DNA from 3 places in the Rhizobium sp. ZPR4 genome. Region 2 is predicted to be linked to each of the others. Evidence: predicted binding sites of a transcription regulator. Region 2 holds the regulator's gene; each other region holds the start of a gene.
The links. The regulator LexA, encoded in region 2, represses DNA repair genes until DNA is damaged. The targets are predictions, from matches to a motif close to TGTTCNNNNTGTGTTCNG.
Positions count from the first base shown of each region.

Region 1: ABOK31_RS09630 (ribonuclease) is a predicted target of LexA. The motif match lies at 2,868-2,885, and genes of this name have one in related genera.
Region 3: recA (recombinase RecA) is a predicted target of LexA. The motif match lies at 4,504-4,521, and genes of this name have one in related genera.

Region 1 covers NZ_CP157967.1:1,956,644-1,962,947, forward strand. Annotated here, with positions in the region: gene ABOK31_RS09620 (metalloregulator ArsR/SmtB family transcription factor) at 1-140, opposite strand, end outside; gene ettA (energy-dependent translational throttle protein EttA) at 331-1,980, opposite strand; gene ABOK31_RS09630 (ribonuclease) at 2,107-2,790, opposite strand; gene ABOK31_RS09635 (alpha/beta hydrolase) at 3,020-3,952, shown strand; partial or broken gene ABOK31_RS09640 (DMT family transporter) at 3,972-4,930, shown strand; gene ABOK31_RS09645 (CaiB/BaiF CoA-transferase family protein) at 5,051-6,253, shown strand; gene ABOK31_RS09650 (thiamine pyrophosphate-binding protein) at 6,250-6,304, shown strand, end outside.
Region 2 covers NZ_CP157967.1:1,323,420-1,329,723, reverse strand. Annotated here, with positions in the region: gene kdsA (3-deoxy-8-phosphooctulonate synthase) at 1-35, opposite strand, end outside; gene ABOK31_RS06560 (VOC family protein) at 32-919, opposite strand; gene lexA (transcriptional repressor LexA) at 1,339-2,061, shown strand; gene ABOK31_RS06550 (ComEC/Rec2 family competence protein) at 2,042-4,519, opposite strand; gene gltA (citrate synthase) at 4,801-6,090, shown strand; gene lpxB (lipid-A-disaccharide synthase) at 6,118-6,304, opposite strand, start outside.
Region 3 covers NZ_CP157967.1:1,606,016-1,612,319, forward strand. Annotated here, with positions in the region: gene ABOK31_RS07975 (AraC family transcriptional regulator) at 1-318, opposite strand, end outside; gene alaS (alanine--tRNA ligase) at 456-3,116, opposite strand; gene recA (recombinase RecA) at 3,289-4,377, opposite strand; gene ABOK31_RS07990 (carbohydrate kinase family protein) at 4,617-5,561, shown strand; gene ABOK31_RS07995 (pseudouridine-5'-phosphate glycosidase) at 5,608-6,304, shown strand, end outside.

The DNA of each region.
Region 1 (6,304 bases), 630 kb from region 2:
TGGCCGAGAATTTCAGTAAGATCGGTGACAGTGAGATCGCCGGCCGCGAGGAGTGCCAGGAGACGCAGCCGCGTCGGCTCGCCGACCGCCTTCAGCACATCCACCACATCATCCAAGCCGAGTTTAACCAGATCCGTCATTCCACACCCAATCAAGATATAAAGATATCTTTATGTGATTTGGGTTCGATCTGCAAGAGCCAATCGCTCGCGACGCTAATTCGACGTCGGAAATCTGTTAGTTTCTGACGAAAACGGAATATCCGATTACGCCGATGGGCAAACAAAAACCCCGGACAAGCCGGGGTCTTCGAAGAGCGAAATCGAGAGCTTAGCGCGTCAGTCGCTTGTGCGCCTGGCTGCCCGGATTGAGGGCATCGGGACCGAGGCGGCGGATCTTGTCCTGCTCGTAATCTTCGAAATTGCCTTCGAACCATTCGACATGGCCTTCGCCTTCAAAGGCTAGGATATGCGTGGCCAGACGGTCGAGGAACATGCGATCGTGGCTGATGATGATGGCGCAGCCGGCGAAGTTTTCGAGCGCGCTTTCCAGAGCCCCCAGCGTTTCCGTATCGAGGTCGTTTGTGGGTTCGTCGAGCAGAAGCACGTTGCCGCCAGCCTTCAGCATCTTGGCCAGATGAACACGGTTGCGCTGACCGCCGGAGAGATTGCCGACCTTCTGCTGCTGGTCGCCACCCTTGAAGTTAAAGGCGCCGCAATAGGCGCGCGAGTTCATGTCGAACTTGCCGAGCTTGATGATTTCGGCGCCGCCGGAGATTTCCTCCCATACGGTTTTATTGCCGTCAAGCGCATCGCGGCTCTGGTCGACATAGCTGAGATGCACCGTCTCGCCGATACGGACCGAGCCGGAATCCGGCTTTTCCTGCCCCGTGATCATCTTGAACAGCGTCGTCTTGCCGGCGCCGTTCGGGCCGATGATGCCGACGATGCCGCCCGGCGGCAGCTTGATCGACAGATCGTTGACCAGCGTGCGGCCTTCGAAGCCCTTGGTGATGCCCTCCATCTCGATTACCACCTGGCCGAGACGCTCGCTGACCGGAATGATGATCTGCGCATCACCGGGACGCTGATTTTCGGCAGCGTCGACCAGCTGTTCGTAAGCGTTGATACGCGCCTTGGACTTGGCCTGACGAGCCTTGGGGCTGGAGGCGATCCATTCCTGTTCGCGGCTGATTGCCTTTTGACGGCCAGCTTCTTCGCGGGCTTCCTGCTGCATGCGCTTAGCCTTGGCCCGCAGATAGGCGGAATAGTTGCCTTCGTAGGGAATGCCACGGCCGCGGTCGAGTTCGAGAATCCAGCCGGTAACATTGTCGAGGAAGTAGCGATCGTGGGTGATCATCATCACAGCGCCCGGATAGTCGCGCAGGTGCTTTTCCAGCCAGGCAATGGTCTCGGCGTCGAGATGGTTGGTCGGTTCGTCGAGCAGCAGCAGGTCCGGCTGCGAGAGAAGCAGGCGGCAGAGCGCGATACGGCGGCGCTCACCACCGGAAAGGCTGGTGACTTCGGCATCGCGCGGCGGGCAGCACAATGCTTCCATCGCCATCTCGACCTGACTTTCCAGATCCCAGAGATTCTGGCTGTCGATGATGTCCTGGAGCTTGGCGCCCTCGTCCGCCGTCTCGTCGGAATAGTTCATCATCAATTCGTTGTAGCGATTGAGGATTTCGGTTTTCTTGGCAACGCCTTCCATGACGTTTTCGAAAACCGTCTTGTTGGGATCGAGCTGAGGCTCCTGCGCCAGGTACCCGATGGTCGCGCCTTCGGCCAGCCAGGCCTCGCCGGTATATTCCTTGTCGAGGCCGGCCATGATGCGCAGCACCGTCGACTTACCCGCGCCGTTCGGACCGAGAATACCAATCTTGGCATCGGGGTAGAAGGAGAGATGGATATTCTCAAGGATCTTCTTGGCGCCATAGGACTTATTCAGTCCGGCCATATGATAAATAAACTGACGTGCCATAGCTTGGGTTACTCCACGGACGGATAACATTGCGAATTGTGCCGCTATGTAGGCGAAACCCGGCCCTCGGGCAACGGCGAAACCTTGTCCGAGGGCATTTATCCGCGTCGCAAAGCCCGGATTAGGCTAGAAACCGGCCGCGTCCACCACGCCGCGGTCGCAGCCGAACGAGGTGCTGCCCGCACTTTGGATCAACTTGGCGAGCCGCGGCTCATTACCCTGCTGTGGATCGATCGCATCTTCCGAGAGACCGATGGTCAGCTCCGAAATCATCCTGACGTTGCCGACCCGGCGGCAGCTCATCTTGATGCGCGCATTGGCGCCTTCGCCGAAGCTCTGGTCGAAGGCTGCCTTGATGCTTTCGGCATCCAGCTCCTTGCCGATATTCTGCGCGAAGAGCTCGCGCACGGCCGATGCATTGAGCTCGGTGATCAGGCCGGCGGCGATGGCGAAATACTGGTCGGCGCTGAGCTTCGTGCAGGTGCCGTGCTTGATCCATTCGTGCCGCTCGAGGCCGGATTGGGTGCCCGGCATCACCTTGTCGAGCTTCGTCTTCACGTCCTGCGACAGCTGCACCGCCGGCAGATCCTTCCAGTCACTGCTGCGATCCGCCTGCTTCAGATCCTCGGAAACATCGCAATATTCCTGCCGCATCGGCCAGAGGCCATGCAGCGAGAAGTTCGTGGCATCATGACTATCCGACGACTGGTTCCGGCATTCCGCCTTCTTCTGGTTCGTCGCACAAAATGCCGGCTCCCAGCTTGCCGCCAGGATAAAGCGTGTCCGCCCGCGGCTATGTTCCTGCGCCATGGCGCCCGTCACGGTGCCGATCGAAAGGATTGCAACCGCAAATACCCGAAGCCAATGCTTCATTCCCTGCCTCCAACTAGAACATTATAGGAACAAATAAGCAGTTTGATCGAGCGGATGCAATCCTCAATCGCAGCGCTCGGAAAGATTTATTTCTGTGAGCTTTACCACCTATCCATTGCAATCGGGCGGATGATAACCTTTCGTCCTACCGGGGAGGACCGAATACATGTTCGCCGAGACACAGCGCCTGAACAGTCCGACGGGCGCGACCCTTGCCTATCATCATTTGCCGGCTGCGACCGATGCTCGCGGTATCCTGCTGATATCACATGGTCTCGCCGAGCATTCCCGCCGCTATGAAGCCTTCGCGGGCGCGATGGCCGCCCAAGGCTTTCATGTCTATGTCCATGACCATCGCGGCCATGGCGAGACCATTGCCCCCGATGCGCCGATCGGGCGCTTTGCCAGAAGAGATGGTGTCGAACAGGTCATCGCCGACGTGCTTGCCATGCGTGAGCTTGCCGCAAGCACCCATCCCGGCCTGCCGATCATCCTGTTCGGTCACTCCATGGGCGGACTGATCAGCCTGAACACCGTCGTCACCCATCCGGACAAGTTCGATGCCGTCACCGTGTGGAACTCCAATTTCAATCCGGGTCTTGCCGGCCGCGCCGCTCAACTCATTCTCAAGACCGAGCGCATGTTCAAGGGATCGGATGTACCGAGCGGACCATTGCCGAAATTGACATTCGGCACCTGGGGCAAATCGATCGCAGATCGCCGTACGGACTTCGACTGGCTCTCCCGCGTCCCGGAACAGGTCGACAAGTATATCGCCGATCCCCTTTGCGGCTTCGATGCCTCCGTCTCGCTCTGGCTTGATCTATTCGAGTTGACCTTCCGCGCACCGCAAAAGACGTATCTTGACCGTCTCCGGCGCAACATGCCCATCCATCTCGTCGGAGGCGGCAAGGACCCGGCAACCGACAATGCGAAAGCGATTTCCTGGCTGGAAAATCATTTGAAAAGTGCTGGCCTCTCTCATATCACCATCGAGATCTATCCGCACACGCGGCACGAGACGCTCAACGACATCGGCGCCGAGCAAGCCATTTCCGACTTTGCCGATTGGTGCAAGAAGGTGACGGCAAACAACTGATTCTCAAGGAAATTCCGCAATGAACACCTCCGGTGGCTCCTCGGTCCGATTGCCGCAATCGGAGCTGACCTTCGGCCTGTTGATGATGTTTCTCTCCGTCGTCCTCTCGCCGATCATCGACATCTTCTCCAAGCTCGCGGCAGCCACGATCCCGCCAGGCGAAGTTACCGCCGCCCGCTTTATCTTCCAGGCTCTCTTCGCGCTGCCGATGATGGCGATGCGCTGGCAATGGGGCGCGTGGACATGGCGGCGCAGTGGCGTTCATGCCATCCGTGCCGCCGTGCTGACGTTGTCCATGGTGTCGTTCGTGACCACGCTGCAGGTGATGGAAGTGGCCGATGCTATCGCCATCTTCTTCGTCGAGCCGATGATGCTCACCATCCTGAGCAGCATCTTCCTGAAGGAAACCATCGGCTGGCGCCGCTACACGGCCTGCGCCGTCGGCTTTTTGGCGCGATGCTGATTATCCAGCCAAGCTTTCAGGAGGTCGGTTTCGTCGCCCTGCTCCCCGTCGTCACCGCGCTTTGCATCGCCGTCTATGTGATGATCACGCGCATCGTATCTCATAGCGAGGATGCCTGGTCGATGCAGTTCCAGACCGCCGTGTGGGGCACCGGCTTCAGCCTGATCCTACTTGCCATCGGCCGGGCGACCGGGGCTGTAGTCCTCGATCCGGTCATGCCGGATCTGACGGCCATGCTCTATCTCTTCGGTGTCGGAGCCACTGCAGCGGCCGCCGGTATCCTGACGGTCTACGCCTACCGCGCCGTGCCTGCCTCGACGCTCGCGCCGCTGCAATATTTCGAGATCGTCTCGGCAACGATCTTCGGCTGGCTCGTCTTCGACAACTTCCCCGACGCGATCAAATGGCTCGGCATCCTCATCATCATGGGCTCGGGGCTCTACATCCTCTGGCGTGAGCGGCGCTTTGCTTCCAGACCCGTATCCGATACATCTGAAACAGCATTCACGCCCTAGAGCCTTTCCGCTTTTCTTCGAATCGCAAAAACGCTCTATCATTTTGTTTCGACGCAATTCCGGACGGAAAACCGCTTCGCACTTTTCCTGGAATTGCTCTAAGCGGCAGAGCGGACAGACATGACAGAACAAAAGACCAAGAAACCTCCGCTTTCCGGTATTCGTGTCATCGAGCTTGCCCGCGTGCTCGCCGGTCCCTGGGCCGGGCAGATGCTCGCCGATCTCGGCGCCGATGTCATCAAGGTGGAAAATCCCGATGGCGGCGACGACACGCGTCAATGGGGACCGCCCTTCGTCGAAGGCAAGGATGGCGAAAATCTCTCCGCCGCCTATTACCATTCCGCCAATCGCGGCAAGCGCTCCATCACCGCCGACCTCAGAACAGAGGAAGGTCAGGAACTGGTGCGCCGGCTGGTGAAGACGGCCGATGTGGTGATCGAGAATTTCAAGCTCGGCGGTCTGGTCAAATACGGGCTGGATTACGAAAGCCTGAAAACGATCAACCCACGTATCGTCTATTGCTCGATTACCGGCTTCGGGCAGACCGGCCCCTATGCCAACCTCGCGGGCTACGACTATATCGTCCAGGGCATGTCCGGCTTCATGTCGATAACAGGTGAGCCGGGTGGCCAGCCAATGAAAGCTGGTGTGGCGATCGCTGACATCTTCACCGGCATCTATGCGGTTTCGGCGATCGAGGCGGCCCTGATCCATGCCCTGAAGACGGGCGAAGGGCAGCTCATCGACATGGCGCTGCTCGACGTTCAATCCGCCGTGCTTGCCAATCAGAACATGAACTATCTGATCTCCGGCAAGTCGCCGGTGCGGCTCGGCAACGCCCATCCCAACATCTCGCCCTATGAAGTCGTGCCGACGGCCGACGGTTATCTCATTCTTGCCGTCGGCAACGACGGACAGTTCCGGCGCCTGTGCGCCATTCTCGGCATGGAAGCCAATGCCGACGACGAACGCTATGCCACCAACAAGGCCCGCGTCGCCCATCGCAACGAGGTGCGCGCTTTTGTCTCCACTGAGACGCTGAAATGGAACAAGGCGGATCTGCTTCGAGCCTGCGAAGCCAATGCCGTCCCGGCCGGCGCTATCAACACGATCGAGGATATGTTCGCCGATCCGCAGATTGTGGCGCGTGGCTTGAGGATCGATCTCGAGGATAATGCCGGCACCGTCATTCCGAGCGTGCGCACGCCAATCGTGCTCTCGGAAACGCCGCTCACCTATACGCGGCCGAGCCCGCGTCTCGGCGAACATCAGGAGGAAGTTCTGGCCGAATTGGCCGAACTGGAGGGAAAGGCAAGCACATGAAACGAACGGGCGGGCAACTCATCGTCGAGGCATTAAAGGCCAATGGCGTGC
Region 2 (6,304 bases):
CCTTCGCCGACGGTCACTTCGGAATTCGTGCTCATGCTATCTCCTCGAAGGCGAACAGCGCGCCCTGACCGGGCGCCAGTCTTGCCAATATACGATTGTTCTTACGCGTATAGGTGACGCCGTTAGCAGTGAAATGCGACGATGTCACGGAAAGATCGCGCGTTTTAAAAAGGATTGCGCGCGCCCTGAGCCCCGGATCGTCTGTACGGACAGGCAGATCATAGAATGCCTCCATTCCTTCCGGCGTCAAAATCTCCAGATCGGCATTGGCGGCCCTGATCGTCAGGCCAAAGGAATGCTCCACAATGCGCGGGCCACCGATAACCTCCTCGAAGAAGCTGCGATAGACCGCCGGCTTCGGCGCGCAAAGCACTACCCGGGCAATGCCGGTCACGCCGTTCTCGTGCCGCTCAAGCATGCCGCGATCGGCTGGTAGCGGATTGATGCGCTGACAGCAGAATGCGAGAAAATCCGGCGCACGCAGATCAGCGGCAAAGCCAAGACGAAAGCCGGCCATGGTTTCCGTCCCATCCGGCATCTTCATCGGACGGGAGAAATCCAGCATCCGTCCCGCCGAGATTGCCGCCGCTCTGAAGCGCTCATCATCCGCAACGGCATCATCCGTGCCGAACACCACGGCTGAAAAACCATCCTCCCCGACCCGAAAGCGGTAAGCCTGGTCGCGTGCGACGAAAACATTACCATCCACGATGCTCTTCTCGCACTGCTCCGGAGATGCCACGCCCAGAGGCTCGAGATAGGTTTTATCGGCAAGGAAGACGCAGGCATTCTGCGTGCCAAAGGGATGGCGCGCATCTGGGGCCACCGTGAAGCCGAGCTTGCCGAGGCGTTCGCGTGCCAGAGCGATGTTGACGGTCGGCAGCACGAGATGATCCAGTGGATGCGGAGACGAAATCATAGTTCCTCCTGTTTGCCTGCGGCAGCAGATTTGCGCCGATCCCCCGCGCAATTCAAGATGGAAGCGTGAACGCCCGAAGCGCACGACATGGGCGGAATGCAATCTCGCAAAAGTGATTGCTGATTCTCTCCCAAAGCCGGCTTATGCGATGTCACATGGCATTGGTCGACATCTTCGATATTCCCGGCATGTCACAAAACCCTGCGAATGAACGAAACGACATTTTCCATATTTTTCGATAGGTTAGCGCGGATATATCGCTTTGCTGCTCTCAGCCGGTCCATTCGCAAGTCATAATTATTTAATTGACCGGACAAGGCTTTACCGAAATTTAAGTACTTGCGGAACACATATGGAACATATAGTGTCCGTTCTGGATTTGTTTCACCGTTTTTTCTTGATTCTGGGGTTCCAAGACGATGTTGACGCGCAAGCAGCAGGAACTGCTTCTCTTCATTCACGAACGCATGAAGGAATCCGGTGTACCACCATCTTTCGACGAGATGAAGGATGCGCTGGACCTGGCATCCAAATCCGGCATTCATCGCCTGATCACGGCGCTGGAGGAGCGAGGCTTCATCCGCCGGCTGCCGAACCGAGCCAGAGCGCTCGAAGTCATCAAGCTTCCCGATGCCTATAATCCCAGCCTGCAGCCGCGCCGCGGCTTCTCGCCCAGCGTCATCGAGGGCAGCCTCGGCAAGCCACAGCCTGTCGCCCCTCCGGCTCCACAAAAGGTGGCAAATGACGATCACAATGGCTCGGCATCCGTACCGGTGATGGGTCGCATTGCTGCCGGCGTTCCGATCTCGGCCATCCAGAACAATACGCACGATATTACCGTTCCCGCCGATATGCTCGGCTCCGGCGAGCATTATGCGCTGGAGGTTCGAGGGGATTCGATGATCGACGCCGGAATTTTCGACGGTGATACGGTGATCATCCGCAACTCAACGACAGCCAATCCCGGCGATATCGTCGTTGCGCTCGTCGACGATGAAGAGGCTACGTTGAAGCGCTTCCGTCGCAAGGGTGCCTCGATCGCGCTGGAAGCCGCAAACCCCGCCTATGAAACCCGCATCTTCGGGCCAGACCGCGTCAAGGTCCAGGGCAAGCTCGTCGGCCTTATTCGTCGCTATCACTGACCGGTGAATTGTCAACGATTGGTGATGCCTGCGCATTTGGTGCATCGAATTTGCCGGTGCGCCAATCATAAGTTCGGTGTCTGGTCCATGGCCGCTGCGGGTTTTCGAACGCGGCGGAGATAGTGGGTTTATCGGCGGTGAGCGCCATTTCGATGGACCCGGTTTTTCGTAATGTCGCACCGGTTATGAGCATCGCTCCGGAGCGGCAATGGTCTAGCCGTAATCGGATTGGCGTTACGACGATATTCGCCATGTCGCAGGCCGAGGGCAGATAGGCTGCGTTCTCGATCGTGACCAATATTGCGCCGTTTTCGAGGATGGCTGCACACCATGCTCCTTTCTGGCAGGCGAAACTGCCCTGCATGGTGCGATCCAGGGCTTCCTCCATTGCCGTCCGGACTGCCTTCTGTTCTTCACTGTTCAATCGTTTATAACGATCTGCCTTGCTGATCTGTGGCAGTCGGCTATCGGCAGGAAGCATAGTCGGCGGCTGATGCTCCGCCGCAACCAATGCCTTTTGCCATTGTTCGAAAATGAAGGCCTGCGGTCTCTCTCGGTTGGTCGCGAGTATATCATCCTGGCGCAACGCGACCAGGACGCCATCCTCGGAGATCATCAGGTCGGGTTTTGGTACGCCGGAGCCGAATGCTGCCAAGCCCACGGATGAAAGCAACAATAGCAGACCCAGATGGCGAAGCCGCGTCCGCAAGATGCTCATGATCAGGAAGCCGACAATGAACGTCGGCATCAACCAGGCCGGCTGGCGGCCGAAGGTAATGTCGCCTCCCCAACCGGCTACGGTTCTTGCAATCACGATGACGAGTTCCAGTCCCTCTCCGGTGACTTTCCAGAAAGGCCCGTCGAGTCCGAGCGGCATGAGCAACATCGCCGCCATGCCGAAAGGCATGACGATAAAAGAGACGATGGGCATGGCCGCGAGATTGGCGGCAAGGCCATATGTCGCCAATCGGTGAAAATGTTCGATCGAGAAAATGGCCGTCGACGCACCGCCGATGAACGAGGTCGACATCACGCCTCCAAAGAAGCGCGTGACGAATAATAGCGGACTTAACAGACGGATGCGCGATAGAATGCTTTCACGATGCCGCCGCCGCTTCCATAACGAATAGCCCGACACGAGCGCCAGCGTCGCCGCATAGGACATCTGGAAGCTCGGGCCAAGTACCTGAGATGGCGACAGTACAAGAATGATGATCGCTGAAAGTGCGACATTGCGCAGACTGATCGATGGCCGATCGAAAAGCACGGCCACGAGCATGATCGCCATCATGATGAAGGCACGCTCGGCGGACACACCGAAGCCGGAGATGAGGTAATAGGCCGTGACAGTGAGAAGCGCGCCGAAGGCGGCGAATTTCTTGGTCGGCCAAGCCTGCGCGACACCCGGAAACAGGCTGAACAAATAGCGTAGGCCAACGTAGAAAATACCGGCTGACAGCGCCATGTTCAGACCGGAGATTGCGACAATATGGGTCAGACCGGCAATTCTCAGCGCTTCGGTCGTGTCCTTGGAGATTGCGCGTCTCTCATCGGTGACAAGCGCTGCAGCAAAGGCGCCGGTATCTCCCGGCAGGGTTTGCCTGATCCTGTCACCTATGCTGTTGCGCAGGCCGGCAAGCCAAATATCGGCCGTATCCATCAGAGAGTCGGCGGTATTATCACTGGCTGGGGACAATAATTTCGGCGTTCCGTAGGCAAAACCATTCGCACCGATACCATTGAAATAGGAGCTGAAGGCGAAATCATTGAGGCCAAGCAAGGCTGGTCCGGCCGGAGGCGCCAGCCGCGCCCTGCCCTGAATACGGTCACCGAGATCGAATGGCTCCGCTTGCTTGCGCACGAAGATCGTAACCCGTTGCGGTGCGCGGCGAATGGAAGGCTTTTCCGTTGCCCCGACGCGGATGACATAGCGCCAGCGTCCATTGTCATAGGATTCCCGCCGTTCGACCTGACCGGTCACGGTCGTCGTCACGGCCGAATCGAGCATGACAGTGGAAACCCGCCAGCTTTCGCATTGCGCCAGCGCCATGCCCAGACAAAGGAGCATGCCGGCAAAAAGCAGATGGCGAAACAGCCTGCCCGCCTCCCGCATGAGCGCAAACCCGCTGGCGAAGACCAACAGGCCCGCAAGAACGGCCTGTGCAGGCGGATCGCTGCCAGCCTTGAACCAGAAAATTGCGCCAAGGCCCATGTAGATCGGCGCAAGCAGGATCGCGCGACCATAGGCCGCCTCCTCTTCGATCAGTCTCAAGGTGCCAAGCCGAATGCTGTCGAATATCCGCAGCAGCCGCGATGTCAGCCGCGTCTGATCTTGCGTCCGTTCCCGTCGCGGCACTTCGGCGCGGGAGGTAATCGTGGCGACAACTGGGCGAGGCTGCGAGAGCGCAGCAACGTCCCCACCCTTCTTCCGCTGCTCGGATGCCTCCAAATTAGGCACGCGCTACCGCCCCCACGCAAAACTACAGCTTTCGCGCGATTTTTGCCGTCAGCAGGCAGTGAATTCAACCAAAATCGGCGCAAGCATGGCGCAATTGAGCCGGTTTGCCCGCGTAGCATAATTAAAGACGCTTCCGCAGTGCCCAAAAGTTGATACTGCATTGCACAATTCAGCGTTAGGATAACTTGGCATTAGGCTCTGGATCATATAGCTAGTCGGTAGTCGCTTAACCTTTTGGCGCTTTTTATGGCGTCAATCCCGCCAAATCTTGGAGGATCAGCATGACGGAACAAAGCGCGAAACTAACTTGGGGTGAAAAGACGGTGGACCTGCCGGTCAAGACCGGAACCATCGGCCCGAGTGTCATTGATATTGGTGCCCTTTATAAGAACACCTCCACTTTCACTTACGATCCTGGCTTCACCTCCACCGCGTCGTGCGAGTCGAGCATCACCTATATCGATGGCGACGAAGGCGTTCTGCTGCATCGCGGCTATCCGATCGATCAGCTGGCCGAACACGGCGATTTCCTCGAAGTTTGCTACCTCCTTCTTTACGGCGAACTGCCGACGGCGGCACAGAAGAAAGACTTCGATTATCGCGTGACCCACCACACGATGGTTCATGAGCAGATGTCGCGCTTCTTCACCGGCTTCCGCCGCGACGCGCATCCGATGGCCGTCATGTGCGGCTGCGTCGGCGCGCTCTCTGCCTTCTATCACGACTCGACCGACATCACCGATCCGCACCAGCGCATGGTCGCAAGCCTGCGCATGATCGCCAAGATGCCGACGCTTGCCGCCATGGCCTACAAGTACCATATCGGTCAGCCTTTCGTTTATCCGAAGAACGACCTCGACTATGCGTCGAACTTCCTGCGCATGTGCTTTGCCGTTCCTTGCGAAGAATATGTCGTCAATCCGGTGCTCGCACGCGCCATGGACCGCATTTTCATCCTGCATGCCGATCACGAGCAGAATGCCTCGACTTCGACGGTTCGCCTGGCTGGCTCCTCCGGTGCCAATCCGTTTGCCTGTATCGCAGCAGGCATCGCCTGCCTTTGGGGACCGGCTCACGGCGGCGCCAACGAAGCTGCACTGAACATGCTGAACGAAATCGGCACGGTCGACCGCATTCCGGAATTCATCGCCCGCGCCAAGGACAAGAACGATCCGTTCCGCCTGATGGGTTTCGGCCACCGCGTCTACAAGAACTACGATCCGCGCGCCAAGATCATGCAGAAGACGGCGCACGAAGTTCTCGGCGAACTCGGCATCAAGGACGATCCGCTACTCGACATCGCGATCGAGCTCGAGCGCATCGCTTTGACGGACGAGTATTTCATCGAGAAGAAGCTGTATCCGAACGTCGACTTCTACTCCGGCATTACGCTGAAGGCTCTTGGCTTCCCCACGACCATGTTCACCGTTCTGTTCGCTCTTGCCCGCACCGTCGGCTGGATCGCTCAGTGGAACGAAATGATCGAGGATCCGCATCAGCGCATCGGCCGTCCGCGCCAGCTCTATACCGGCGCTCCGCTGCGCGAATATGTGCCTGTTTCCAAGCGCTAAGCTTCGGTAATGAAATAAAAAAACCGGTCAGAGATGACCGGTTTTTTTATGGGCTAGAACGTCCAGAACAATCTGCGCCGCCTTGTCGCCGGGCGGCTCCTCGGTCTGCATTCGCTCCCAGACGAGATCGTAGCCTGCCAGCATCGCGGCGCGCTCCGGCGTCTCGCTCGACAGGCGCTCCATATAGCGAGCCAACATGCCCGGTCGCAGAACA
Region 3 (6,304 bases), 280 kb from region 2:
CGGCATGCCGTAGACGGATCTGAAGATGCGGTTGAACGACTGGAGGTTGGGATAGCCCGACCGCTTTGCAATGTCGCTGACGGATAGACGGGTGTTAACGAGATCACCGGCGGCACGATGCAGCCGCAGCCGCTTGACCGTTGCCGCCGCCGTCTCGCCATAGATCGCCCGATAGATCCTGTGCCAGTGATAGCTGGACATGCAGGCAATTTCGGCGAGCTTTTCCATATCGAGTTCGTCGTCCAGATGCTCATGGATATAGGCCGAAACCCGCCGCAACCGGGTCTCGTAAAGCGCCCACGCCGTTCCACCACTCATGTCAAACCCCTTGCAAATCGATCGGCCCGACAAGACCATAACCCGATTTGACAAATCCTGCGGAGTTGTCCGGACAAAAGAAAATGGCGGATACCGAAGCATCCGCCATTCTTGATTACCAATCGGAAATCAGCGTCTTAGCCGGCAAGCGCCGCAGCAATGGCCTCAATCGCTTCATCGGCCTTGGCGCCATCCGGGCCGCCGGCCTGCGCCATGTCGGGACGGCCGCCGCCGCCCTTGCCGCCGAGCGCAGCCGAAGCGACACGCACAAGATCGACGGCGCTAAAGCGACCGACCAGATCTTCGGTAACAGCAACGACGGCGCTTGCCTTGCCATCGTCCGAGACGCCGATCAGCGTCACGACGCCGGAGCCGAGGCTTGCCTTGGCTTCATCAGCCAAACCCTTGAGATCCTTGGGATCGACGCCGGAAACCGGCTTGCCGAGGAACTTGACGCCATTGACCTCACGGACCGCATCGGCCGAGCCGCCCTGGCCGCCGCCCATGGCAAGCTTGCGCTTGGCTTCCGCCAATTCGCGCTCCAGCTTGCGGCGTTCGTCCATCAGCGCTTCAACGCGCGAGACGACATCGGCTGCCTGGACCTTCAGCGTCGAAGCGAGGCTCTTCACACGGTCGTCCTGTTCGGCAAGATAATCACGCGCGGATTCACCGGTCACAGCTTCGATGCGGCGCACGCCGGCACCGACGGCGCTTTCGCCAAGAATACGCACGAGGCCGATCTGGCCAGTAGCGGAGACATGCGTGCCGCCGCAAAGCTCGACCGAATAGGGCTTGCCAGATTTGGCACCACGCACACCCTGCCCCATCGACACAACGCGGACTTCATCGCCATACTTCTCGCCGAACAGCGCCATCGCGCCTTCCGCGATCGCATCATCGACGCTCATCAGGCGGGTCGTGACCGGAGAATTCTGCAGAACGATCTCGTTCGCCATCTCTTCGACGACCTTCAGCTCCTCGGCCGACATCGGCTTCGGATGGGAAACGTCGAAACGCAGCCGCTCGGGCGCAACCAGCGAGCCCTTCTGAGCCACATGGGTGCCGAGCACTTCGCGGAGAGCTTCGTGCAGCAGGTGGGTGGCAGAGTGATTGGCACGCAGGCGCGAGCGTCTGTTGTGATCGACGGTCAGCACGACGGCGTCGCCAACTGTGATCTTGCCTTCCGACACTTCCGAGCTGTGAACGAAAAGGCCCTCGCCCTTCTTCTGCGTATCGCTAACGGCGAGCTTGCCGTGATCGCTTGATATCACGCCGGTATCGCCCATCTGGCCACCGGATTCGCCGTAAAACGGCGTCTGATTGACGATGATCTGCACCTTGTCGCCGGCAGCGGCGCTGTCGACGGCCATACCGTCCTTGACAATCGCCTGAATGACGCCTTCAGCGGTTTCCGTGTCGTAGCCGAGGAACTCGGTCGCACCGTTCTTTTCCTTGAGCTCGAACCAGATGGTCTCGGTTGCCTTGTCGCCGGAACCGGTCCAATGCGAGCGCGCCTCGGCCTTCTGCCGCTCCATGGCATCCGTGAAACTGGAAATATCGACGCCGATGCCGCGAGCGCGCAGCGCGTCCTGCGTCAGATCGAGCGGGAAACCATAGGTGTCGTAGAGCTTGAAGGCGGTTTCGCCGTCGAGGCTGTCGCCCTTGTGCAAGTCAGAAGTGGCGTCGTTGAGCAGCGACAGGCCGCGTTCCAGCGTCTTGCGGAAACGGGTCTCCTCGAGCTTCAGCGTCTCGGAGGTCAGCGCCTCGGCACGCACCAGCTCCGGATAGGCACGGCCCATCTGCTGGATCAGCGCCGGCAGCAGCTTCCACATCAGCGGCTCCTTGGCGCCGAGCAACTGCGCGTGGCGCATGGCACGGCGCATGATACGGCGAAGCACATAGCCACGGCCTTCGTTCGACGGCAGCACGCCATCGGCGATCAGGAAGGCGGACGAGCGCAGATGATCGGCGATGACGCGATGGCTGGCGCGATGCTCGCCTTCGGCCTTGACGCCCGTCGCCTCTTCCGAAGCTTCGATCAGGGCGCGGAACAGGTCGATATCGTAATTGTCGTGCTTGCCCTGCAGCACGGCGGCAACGCGCTCGAGACCCATGCCGGTGTCGATCGACGGACGCGGCAGGTCGACACGCTGCTCCTTGGTGATCTGCTCGAACTGCATGAAGACGAGGTTCCAGATCTCGATGAAGCGATCGCCGTCCTCTTCCGGAGAGCCGGGAGGGCCGCCCCAGATGTGATCGCCATGATCGTAGAAGATTTCCGAACAGGGACCGCAGGGGCCGGTATCGCCCATCGCCCAGAAATTGTCGCTGGTGGCGATGCGGATGATCCGGTCGTCGGAAAGGCCGGCGATCTTCTTCCACAGGTTAAAGGCGTCGTCGTCGGTGTGATAGACCGTGACCAGCAGGCGCTTGGCGTCGAGGCCGAATTCCTTGGTGATCAGGTTCCAGGCAAGCTCGATGGCGCGCTCCTTGAAGTAATCACCAAAGGAGAAGTTGCCGAGCATCTCGAAGAAGGTGTGATGGCGCGCGGTATAGCCAACATTGTCGAGGTCGTTATGCTTGCCGCCGGCGCGCACGCATTTCTGCGCGGTCGAAGCCGTCGTATAGGGACGCTGCTCCAGGCCGGTGAAGACGTTCTTGAATTGCACCATGCCGGCATTGGTAAACATCAATGTCGGATCGTTGCGCGGCACCAGCGGGCTCGACGGCACGATCTCGTGGCCGTTTTTCTTAAAATAGTCGAGGAAGGTCGACCGGATTTCATTCACACCGCTCATGGGGGGCCCTTCAGTACTGCCGTCAACAACTTGCGTCAAAGTCAGTGGCTTTTATCGTTCGCTCCGGGCGCTGTCCAGCCGCACGAGCAAAACCGGCCGCACATCCCTTGGACAATGCGGCCGGTTTCAGTATTTCGTCTTGTCTCAAGTCGGGAATTGCTCCCGAAAATCCTTATTCGCCGGAAGCGTCGCCGTCGTCGCCGGAATCGGGACCGCCATTCTGCAGGAAGCGGTCGGCAATGAGGCCGGCATTCTGGCGCAGCGACAGCTCGATCTCACGAGACAGATCCGGATTGTCGCGCAGGAAGATCTTCGCGTTCTCGCGACCCTGGCCGAGACGCTGGCTGTTATAGGAGAACCAGGCGCCGGACTTTTCGACGATGCCGGCCTTGACGCCGAGGTCGACCAGCTCACCGGTCTTCGAAACGCCTTCACCATACATGATGTCGAATTCGACCTGCTTGAAGGGAGGCGCCATCTTGTTCTTGACGACCTTGACGCGGGTCTGGTTGCCGATCACCTCTTCGCGCTCCTTGACGGCGCCGATGCGGCGGATGTCGAGGCGAACCGAGGCATAGAACTTCAGCGCGTTACCGCCCGTCGTCGTTTCCGGCGAGCCGAACATGACGCCGATCTTCATGCGGATCTGGTTGATGAAGATCACCATGCAGTTGGACTTGGAGATCGAAGCCGTGAGCTTGCGCAGTGCCTGGCTCATCAGACGCGCCTGCAGGCCCGGCAGGCTGTCGCCCATCTCGCCCTCGATTTCGGCGCGCGGCGTCAGGGCCGCAACGGAGTCGACGACCAGAACGTCGATCGCGCCGGAGCGAACCAGCGTATCGGTGATTTCAAGCGCCTGTTCGCCGGTATCGGGCTGCGAGATCAGCAGGTTCTGCAGGTCGACGCCGAGCTTGCGGGCATAGACCGGATCAAGCGCATGTTCCGCGTCCACGAAGGCGCAGATGCCGCCCTTCTTCTGTGCCTCGGCAATGGTCTGCAGCGCCAGCGTCGTCTTGCCCGAGCTTTCCGGCCCGTAGATTTCGATGATGCGCCCCTTCGGCAAGCCGCCAATGCCGAGAGCGATATCGAGGCTCAGAGAGCCGGTGGAAACCGTTTCGATTTCGACCACGTTCTCGTTAGAGCCGAGCTTCATGATCGAGCCCTTGCCGAACGACCGCTCAATTTGAGAGAGTGCCGCTTCAAGTGCCTTGCTTTTATCCACCGATTTGTCCTCTACAAGCCGCAAAGAATTCTGAGACATTCGATCCACCTTTAGGTTATTGAAGCCGCTCTAGCAATGTCGCCGCCGATGAGAATTCTGTACTCTATTTGTTCTCATATCGCAAGAGCACAACAAGCAATTGAAAGAAAAAGGTAAAATGAATTCCGTTCTATTTTTGTTTTCTTCTTTCTTCCCAGGCACTTACATGCCCGAAGCGGTGAATTGCGAGATGTTTGCGGCTCGCTCGATTCGCCTTTTCCACTGCTGAGGATAACCCTATGGCGAAAAAGATTCTCGTTCTCGGCGGCGCCCATATCGACCGGCGCGGCCGCATCTTCGGCGATACGGAGCCGGGCGCCAGCAACCCCGGCGCATGGTTCGAAGAGCCTGGCGGCGGCGGCTTCAATGCCGCCCGCAATCTCGCCCGCCTGGGCTTCGACGTAAAGCTGATCTCGCCGCGTGGCGGCGATCCCTCGGGCGAGATGGTGGCGGAGGCAGCAAGCCACGCCGGCATCGACGACAAGCCCTTCGTCTTCCTCGATCGCAAGACGCCAAGCTATACGGCGATCCTCGAGAATGACGGCAATTTGGTCATCGCGCTTGCCGACATGGAGCTCTACAAGCTTTTCGTTCCGCGGCGGCTGGCGATTCGCGCCGTTCGCGACGCCTTCGAAGAAACCGACCTCGTTCTCTGCGATGCCAATCTGCCGGCGGAAACCTTAAGCGCGATTGCGGCAAGGGCCGCCTTTTGCGGCAAACCGGTCGCAGCCATCGCCATCTCGCCGGCAAAAGTCGTGCGGCTGAAGCCGAGCCTCGCTGGCATTGGCCATCTATTCCTCAACGAAGCCGAAGCTGCCGCACTGACCGAAATCCGTCCGGAAGACCCGCGCGAGTGGGTCAACGCTTTGCGCGCGCTCGGGCTGCGTAATGGCGTCATCACCCGCGGCAAGCGCGCGCTGATCGCCTTCTCACCTGATGCCATGGTAAGCCTGCAGCCGCCCATCGTCGACGAGGTTGCCGATGTCACCGGAGCGGGAGATTCGCTTGCCTCGGGCGTTCTCTCCGCTTTGCTCGCCGGTCACGATCTCGCGGAAGCCGTCCGCCATGGCGCTGCGGCAGCCGCGATCACGGTGCAATCGCCCTTTGCAACGGCGGAAAATCTCTCTCCCGAACTGCTAAAGACGATGCTGGCTCTTGTTCCCAGGGCCGAAATTCTGTCATGAAGCCTGTTCAAAACGCGTATACTGTTTCAGTGAATTGGAAACGACAATGACCCAGCCTATCTCGCCCCTGCTACCGATCTCCTATTCGAAGGAAGTCGCTGCCGCCAAGCTGCGCGGCGCGCCGCTCGTCGCCCTGGAATCGACGATCATCACCCACGGCATGCCCTATCCCGGCAATATCGAGATGGCCCGCAGCGTCGAGGCGATCATCCGGCAGGAAGGCGCAGTACCCGCAACAATCGCGGTCATTCACGGCACGCTGCATATCGGTCTTGAGCCGGAAGAGCTGGAAACATTGGCCAAGACGGAGGGCGCGATGAAGGTCTCGCGCGCCGATATCGCCTTTGCAATTGCCGAGCGCCGCACCGGCGCAACCACCGTTGCCGCCACGATGATCGCCGCAGCCCGCGCTGGCATCAAGGTATTTGCCACCGGCGGCATCGGCGGCGTGCATCGCGGCGCCGAAGAAAGCTTCGATATTTCGGCCGACCTTGAAGAACTGTCCCGCACCGGCGTCATCGTCGTCTGCGCCGGCGCCAAGGCGATCCTCGATATTCCGAAGACGCTCGAAGTGCTGGAAACCCGCGGCGTACCGGTCGTCACCTACGACAGCACCGAGTTTCCGGCTTTCTGGTCGCGCTCCTCCGGCCTGACGAGCCCGCTGACGCTGAACAGCCCGGCTGCGATCGCCAACTTCCAGACGACGCGCGAACAGCTCGGCATCGATGGCGGCATGCTGATCG